2 linked regions of the Pseudosulfitobacter sp. DSM 107133 genome follow. The protein of the gene in region 1 interacts with the protein of each later gene in a pairwise test. Links are inferred from orthologs where the notes say so. Each region holds a gene or a part of one and is shown in the gene's direction. Other genes may lie near its edges.

The links.
Region 2: the proteins of ribD (region 1) and accC interact in binary tests that used the Escherichia coli proteins (3 or more experiments, as listed by UniProt). The link is inferred for Pseudosulfitobacter sp. DSM 107133 from one-to-one orthologs.

What each region holds. Positions count from the first base shown.
Region 1 is NZ_CP085154.1:2,949,653-2,952,889, reverse strand. What follows is about bases 215-3,130. They hold ribD (bifunctional diaminohydroxyphosphoribosylaminopyrimidine deaminase/5-amino-6-(5-phosphoribosylamino)uracil reductase RibD), read left to right. Parts: upstream 215-1,092; coding sequence 1,093-2,169; downstream 2,170-3,130. Other genes in these bases: DSM107133_RS14590 (capsular polysaccharide biosynthesis protein), read right to left, coding at 2,179-3,130; nrdR (transcriptional regulator NrdR), read left to right, coding at 602-1,069; DSM107133_RS14605 (secondary thiamine-phosphate synthase enzyme YjbQ), read left to right, coding at 215-483. In the rest of the region: DSM107133_RS14610 (hypothetical protein), read left to right, coding at 1-13; more of DSM107133_RS14605, read left to right, coding at 67-214; more of DSM107133_RS14590, read right to left, coding at 3,131-3,237. UniProt on the Escherichia coli protein: Converts 2,5-diamino-6-(ribosylamino)-4(3h)-pyrimidinone 5'-phosphate into 5-amino-6-(ribosylamino)-2,4(1h,3h)-pyrimidinedione 5'-phosphate.
Region 2 is NZ_CP085154.1:2,554,624-2,557,819, forward strand. What follows is about bases 296-3,170. They hold accC (acetyl-CoA carboxylase biotin carboxylase subunit), read left to right. Parts: upstream 296-994; coding sequence 995-2,347; downstream 2,348-3,170. Other genes in these bases: DSM107133_RS12525 (AMP-binding protein), read right to left, coding at 296-335; accB (acetyl-CoA carboxylase biotin carboxyl carrier protein), read left to right, coding at 493-984; aat (leucyl/phenylalanyl-tRNA--protein transferase), read left to right, coding at 2,347-2,979; DSM107133_RS12545 (DUF2155 domain-containing protein), read right to left, coding at 2,943-3,170. Outside these bases: more of DSM107133_RS12525, read right to left, coding at 1-295; more of DSM107133_RS12545, read right to left, coding at 3,171-3,196. UniProt on the Escherichia coli protein: This protein is a component of the acetyl coenzyme A carboxylase complex; first, biotin carboxylase catalyzes the carboxylation of the carrier protein and then the transcarboxylase transfers the carboxyl group to form malonyl-CoA.

The sequences.
Region 1 (3,237 bases):
GGGCGGGCTGTGATCCGCTCGATATAAGCGCTTGCAGCCTGACGGGGGCTGCGCCACCTTCGGCTCATGCAAACCACGTTCCAGATTGATACACAGGGCCCCGGTCTGACCGAGTTTACCGATACGGTGGCGCGATGGGTGCGCGGGCAGGGGGATGGTTTGCTGACGCTTCTGGTGCAGCACACCTCGGCGTCCTTGCTGATACAGGAAAACGCCGACCCCGAAGTGCAGACCGATCTGCACAATTACTTTGCGCGGCTGGTGCCGCCCACAACCGATCCGTCGATGGCCTATCTGACCCATACATACGAAGGCCCCGACGACATGCCCGCCCATATCAAGGCGGCAATGCTGCCCGTGTCGCTGTCGGTCCCGGTGGCGGCGGGGCGCATGGTGCTGGGGACATGGCAAGGCATCTATCTGTTTGAACACCGCAGCCGCCCCCACCTGCGCAAGGTAGCAGCACATTTTCGCGCGGATTAGGCGGCTTATCTAGCGGTGAAATTTCCCCCCTACCCAAAACCTAGGCGACGCCCTATAACTGTGGATAAGTGCGGGTCAAACCCCACAACACAGGCGGGACAGAATAAGGGGACAGGCAATGCGCTGCCCATTTTGCGGAAATATCGACACTCAGGTGAAAGACAGCCGACCGGCAGAGGATCACGTTTCGATCCGGCGCCGTCGTTTTTGTCCGGCCTGCGGTGGCAGGTTCACAACCTACGAACGGGTGCAATTGCGTGACCTTGTGGTCATCAAATCCAGCGGCAAACGCGAGGATTTCGACCGTGACAAGCTGGAACGGTCCATCCGCATTTCGATGCAGAAACGACCCATCGAACCCGAGCGGATCGACCAGATGATTTCGGGCATCGTGCGGCGTCTGGAATCGCTGGGCGAAACCGACATTCCGTCGAAAAGCATCGGCGAGATCGTGATGGAGGCATTGGCGCGCATCGACACCGTGGCCTATGTGCGTTTTGCCAGCGTTTACAAGAACTTTCAGGCGGCTGATGATTTTGACAAGTTCGTACAGGAACTGCGTCCCGATCAGCCGATGGATGAGTGAGCGCGACATCTGACAGCCGGTACATGGCGCTGGCCCTGTCGCTTGGACGACGGGGGCAGGGCAACACCGCTCCCAATCCGGCTGTGGGCTGCGTGATCGTGTCGGATGGGCGCATCGTCGGGCGCGGCTGGACCCAGCCGGGCGGGCGGCCCCATGCCGAAGCCGTGGCGCTGGCCCAGGCCGGTGACGCTGCGCGCGGGGCGACCGTTTATGTGACCCTGGAACCCTGTGCCCACCACGGCCAGACGCCTCCCTGTGCGCAGGCGCTGATTGATGCGGGCGTTGCCCGTGTGGTGGTGGCGGTGGCGGATGCCGACGGCCGTGTGGACGGGCGCGGACTGGCGATGTTGCGCGATGCGGGGATTGCGGTGGAAGAGGGGCTGATGGCCAACAAGGCCTTTGCCGACATGGCCGGATTTTTCCGCCGTGTGGTCACGGGGCGGCCCGAGGTCACGCTGAAACTGGCCAGCAGCTTTGACGGGCGCATTGCCACCGGCACGGGCGAAAGCCAGTGGATCACGGGGCCAGAAGCGCGCCGCGCGGGCCATGCGATGCGCTTGCGCCACGACGCGGTGATGGTGGGCGGCGGCACGGCGCGTCATGATGATCCTTCGCTGAACGTGCGGGATATGGGCGCGGCGCACCAACCGGCGCGCGTGGTCATTTCGCGCAGGCTTGATTTGCCCTTGCTGGGCAATCTGGCGCGCACGGCGCAAGAGGTTCCGGTGATCCTGTGTCATGGCAAGGATGTCGATAAGGGGCTGCAAAAGACATGGGCCGATCTGGGCGCGGTCTTGTTGCCCTGTCAGATTGTCGGCAGCCAGCTTGATACCAATGACGTGCTGGCGCAACTGGGCGCGCACGGGTTGAACCGTGTCTATTGCGAAGGTGGCAGTGCCCTGGCCGCGTCATTGCTGGCCAATGATCTGGTGGACCGTCTGGTGGGCTTTACCGCTGGCCTGACCATTGGCGCAGAAGGGCTGCCCAGTGTCGGGGCGCTGGGGCTTGGGGCTTTGTCAGAAGCCGCGCGCTTTGATCTGGTCGAGACCCGCGCTGTGGGGGCGGATGTGATGCATGTCTGGGAACGTGCCGAAGGCTAATAGGCTGATTTAGCGCCACAAATGCGCGTATGAGGCAAAGACACCCTGCAATTTCGCCACCAGTCGGTTCAACGCACCCGGGTGCGGCACGTCGCCTGTCGCCAGCCGTTCGGTGACCACTTCGACGGGACAGGGCAGGCCGGTTTTCGGATCGAAATAGCGCGGATAGTCGATCAGCGTGGCATGAACCAGCCCTGCCAGATCGGGCAGCGCGCGGCGGCGCGGGGGCACGTCGCCGTGATCGTCAGTCAGACCCCAACCCGCATAGAACGGCGCGCCGGTGGTGGTGACGGGAACGCCCCGTATCAACGCCTCGAAGCCGGTCAGCGATGTCATGGTCCACAGCCGGTCGACCTGTCCCAGAAGGGCCGCGATGTCGCTGCGCGTGGCGATCACATCGGCAATCTCGCTGGCGTCAAAGGCACCGGCGCGCAGGCCTGCTTCGACGTCGGGGTGGGGTTTGTAGATCAGCGTGGCGTCGGGATGTGCCGCGCGGGCGGCTTCCAGCAAGGCGCGGTTTGTACATATTTCGCCCGCTCCTGTACGAATTGACGCGTCGTCCTCGACCTGTCCGACCACAAGCACGCGGGGGCCTTCGGGCAGATCGGGCGCTGCGCCACCAAGGTTGTATTTGCTCAAAGCTGCTCTGCTCAGCGTGCGCATCAACGCCTCGGCGCGGGCGCGTTGATCGGGGCGCAGGCTGGCGCGTTCGGCAATCAACTGCTCCAGGCGGCTGGACTGTGAGGGGTCGTAGTAAATGCCCAGATCGTCCGTCACCAGTGACAGGGGCGGCACCAGTTCCGCCCCCAACCCGCGCGAGCGCAGGAAACCATCTTCGATACGCACGGCGTCGGAATGGTCGCCGGTGGCTTTGCCCGCCCAGACCATCCACGGGCGTCCCGTTTCGCGGGCGCGGGCGGGATCATCCTGAAAGATCATGCGCTTGTGACGGCCAAAGACCTGCTGCAAGGGTTTGCGTTTCCAAAGCCGCATACCGCTGGCGACCCAGCCGCGATGATCGGCCCGCCATGCGCGGGTCTGCGCGGCCAGCGTTTCAATGGCGGTTTC
Region 2 (3,196 bases), 390 kb from region 1 along the record:
GCCTGTGCCTGCGCCGCTGTCGCAAAAACCATCTTTGCACCGGAATCCTGCAAGATATAGGCCGCCTCGCGCCCGTGCAGTTTTGCATTGATCGGAACGACGCAGATCCCCGCATACCAACAGCCCCACATGACCACCAGGTAATCCGGCACGTTGGCCATGAAGATCGCCACGCGGTCACCAGGGGCCACCCCCTGTGCACCCAACCAGCCGGCCAGTTCGCGTGCCAATCTGTCGAATGTCCCGTAATCGGCCACCGCTTGCGTGCCGCTATACAACGCCTGCGCCCGTGAATCCGCCGCCGCTGTCCGTTCTAGCCATGTCGCCAAATTCATCCACTGCCCTCCGCCTATCCCCTGGCCGGAATATGGCGCAAGCGCAGGACTGCTTCAATCTGCCAAAGCCATGCTTTCCAATGCAGCACATCTGGCCTATAACCCGACCCCAGAACAGGGGGCGTTCAACGCCCCTGACAAGAGGTCGAGGACGACAATGACAAAGAACAAACACGACGACGACGTGGCCTTTATCAAGGCGCTGGCCGAATTGCTGCGCGAAAACGATCTGACAGAGCTTCAGGTCAAACGCGACTATGCCGAGGACGACAGCCTGAACGTGCGCGTTTCGCGCGAACATCCCCCCGTGGCAGGCTATGCCGCCGCCCCGGCCCAGATTACTGCCGCACCTGCTGCTGCGGCACCAGCCGCCACGCCCTCAGCGCCTGCTGCCGCCGAAGACCCCGCAGATCATCCCGGCGCCGTGACCTCGCCCATGGTTGGCACCGTGTACATGCAAGCCGAACCCGGTGCGCCGTCGTTCATCTCGGTTGGCACGACAGTGTCCGAAGGCGACACATTGCTGATCGTCGAGGCGATGAAGACCATGAACCACATTCCGGCCCCGCGTGCCGGCACTGTCAAGCGTATCCTGGTGGATGATGGCGCGGCGGTCGAATTTGGCGCCCCGCTTGTGATCCTGGAATAAGGATCTGACAATGTTCAACAAAATCCTGATTGCCAACCGCGGAGAGATCGCACTGCGCGTCATCCGTGCGTGCCGTGAAATGGGCATCGGCAGCGTTGCGGTCCATTCGACCGCCGACAGCGACGCGATGCATGTGCGCATGGCCGACGAAAGCGTGTGCATCGGCCCGCCGTCGTCGACACAGTCCTATTTGTCGATTCCGTCGATCATCGCCGCCTGTGAAATCACCGGAGCCGAGGCGATTCACCCCGGCTATGGCTTCCTGTCCGAAAACGCTGCATTCGTGCAGATCATCCAGGACCACGACCTGACGTTCATCGGCCCCACCGCCGATCACATCCGCGTCATGGGCGACAAGATCACCGCCAAGGACACGATGAAAAAACTGGGTGTGCCCTGCGTCCCCGGTTCCGATGGCGGCGTGGACACATTGGAAGACGCCAAACGCATCGGTGCCGAAATGGGCTATCCGGTCATCATCAAGGCAACAGCCGGCGGTGGTGGCAAGGGTATGAAAGTCGCCGGTTCCGCCGCCGAGATGGAACGCGCCTTCATGACCGCGCGCGCCGAAGGCAAATCGAACTTTGGCAACGACGAAGTCTATATCGAGAAATATCTGACCACGCCCCGCCACATCGAAATTCAGGTGTTCGGCGACGGCAAGGGCAACGCGGTGCACCTGGGCGAACGCGACTGTTCGCTGCAACGGCGCCACCAGAAAGTGTTCGAAGAGGCCCCCGGCCCCTCCATCACCCAGGAAGAACGCGACCGCATCGGCAAGATCTGCGCCGACGCCAGTGCCAACATCAACTATATCGGTGCGGGCACGATCGAGTTTCTCTATGAAAACGGCGAGTTCTATTTCATCGAGATGAACACCCGTCTTCAGGTGGAACATCCTGTGACCGAAGGGATTTTTGGCGTCGACCTGGTGCGCGAACAAATCCGCGTGGCCGCGGGCCTGCCCATGTCGTTTACCCAAGAGGACCTGAAAATCAACGGTCACGCCATCGAAGTGCGCATCAACGCCGAACGCCTGCCCAACTTTTCCCCCTGCCCCGGCCGGATCACGCAGTACCACGCGCCCGGCGGTCTGGGGGTGCGGATGGATTCGGCGCTGTATGACGGCTATTCGATCCCGCCCTATTACGACAGCCTGATCGGCAAGCTGATCGTCCATGGCCGAGATCGCCCCGAGGCACTGGCACGTCTGGGCCGCGCCTTGGGAGAGTTGATCGTGGACGGTGTGGACACCACTATCCCGCTGTTCGATGCGCTGCTGCAAGAGCCTGACATCCATTCGGGCAACTACAACATTCACTGGCTGGAACACTGGCTGGAGACGCATTTGCAGCCTGCATAATGGATCTCACTCCCGAGATTCTTTTGCACGGGTACAGTATCGGGATTTTCCCGATGGCCGAAAACCGCAACGACCCAGAGGTGTTCTGGGTCGATCCGCGTCTGCGCGGGGTGATGCCGCTGGACGGGTTCCACATGTCCCGCAGCCTCGCCCGCGCCATGCGCCGCAGCGACTGGCAGGTGGCGATCAACACCGATTTTCTTGGCACCGTCGACGCCTGCGCCGACCGCACCGAGACCTGGATCAACGCCGAGATCCGCAGCCTCTACAACGCCCTGCATCAACAGGGTTACGCCCATTCCTTCGAGCTCTACGAGGGCGTTTCACTGGTGGGCGGTGTCTATGGCGTGACGCTGGGAACCGCGTTTTTCGGGGAAAGCATGTTTTCACGGCGCACCAACGCATCAAAAATGGCGCTGGCGGCCTGTGTCGATCATCTGCGGCGCTGCGGTTTTACCCTGTTTGACACACAGTTTCTGACCGACCATCTGAAATCACTGGGCGGCGTGGAAGTGTCACGCGCGGGCTATCACAAGATGCTGGAAAAGGCACTACAAGGTCAGGCCAGCTTTACCGCCCTGCCCCCGCCGATGCTTCAGGACGTGGTGCAGCGCAGCACCCAGACGTCATAACGCGGGTGCTCCATCGCATTCAGCGCCGGGGACGACGCGACCATCCAGCCCGAAAACAGCACCCCTGCGCGGCCTTGCTGGCTGATCTCAAGCGATGCAAAAGCGTCGCCCGACGGGTTGCCCGCCGGATAGCGACATTCACGCAGAACGATGTTCAGACGGCCAAACTGCACGCTTTCGCCCGCCGCGACCTGCATGTCGGTAACGTGACCATTGA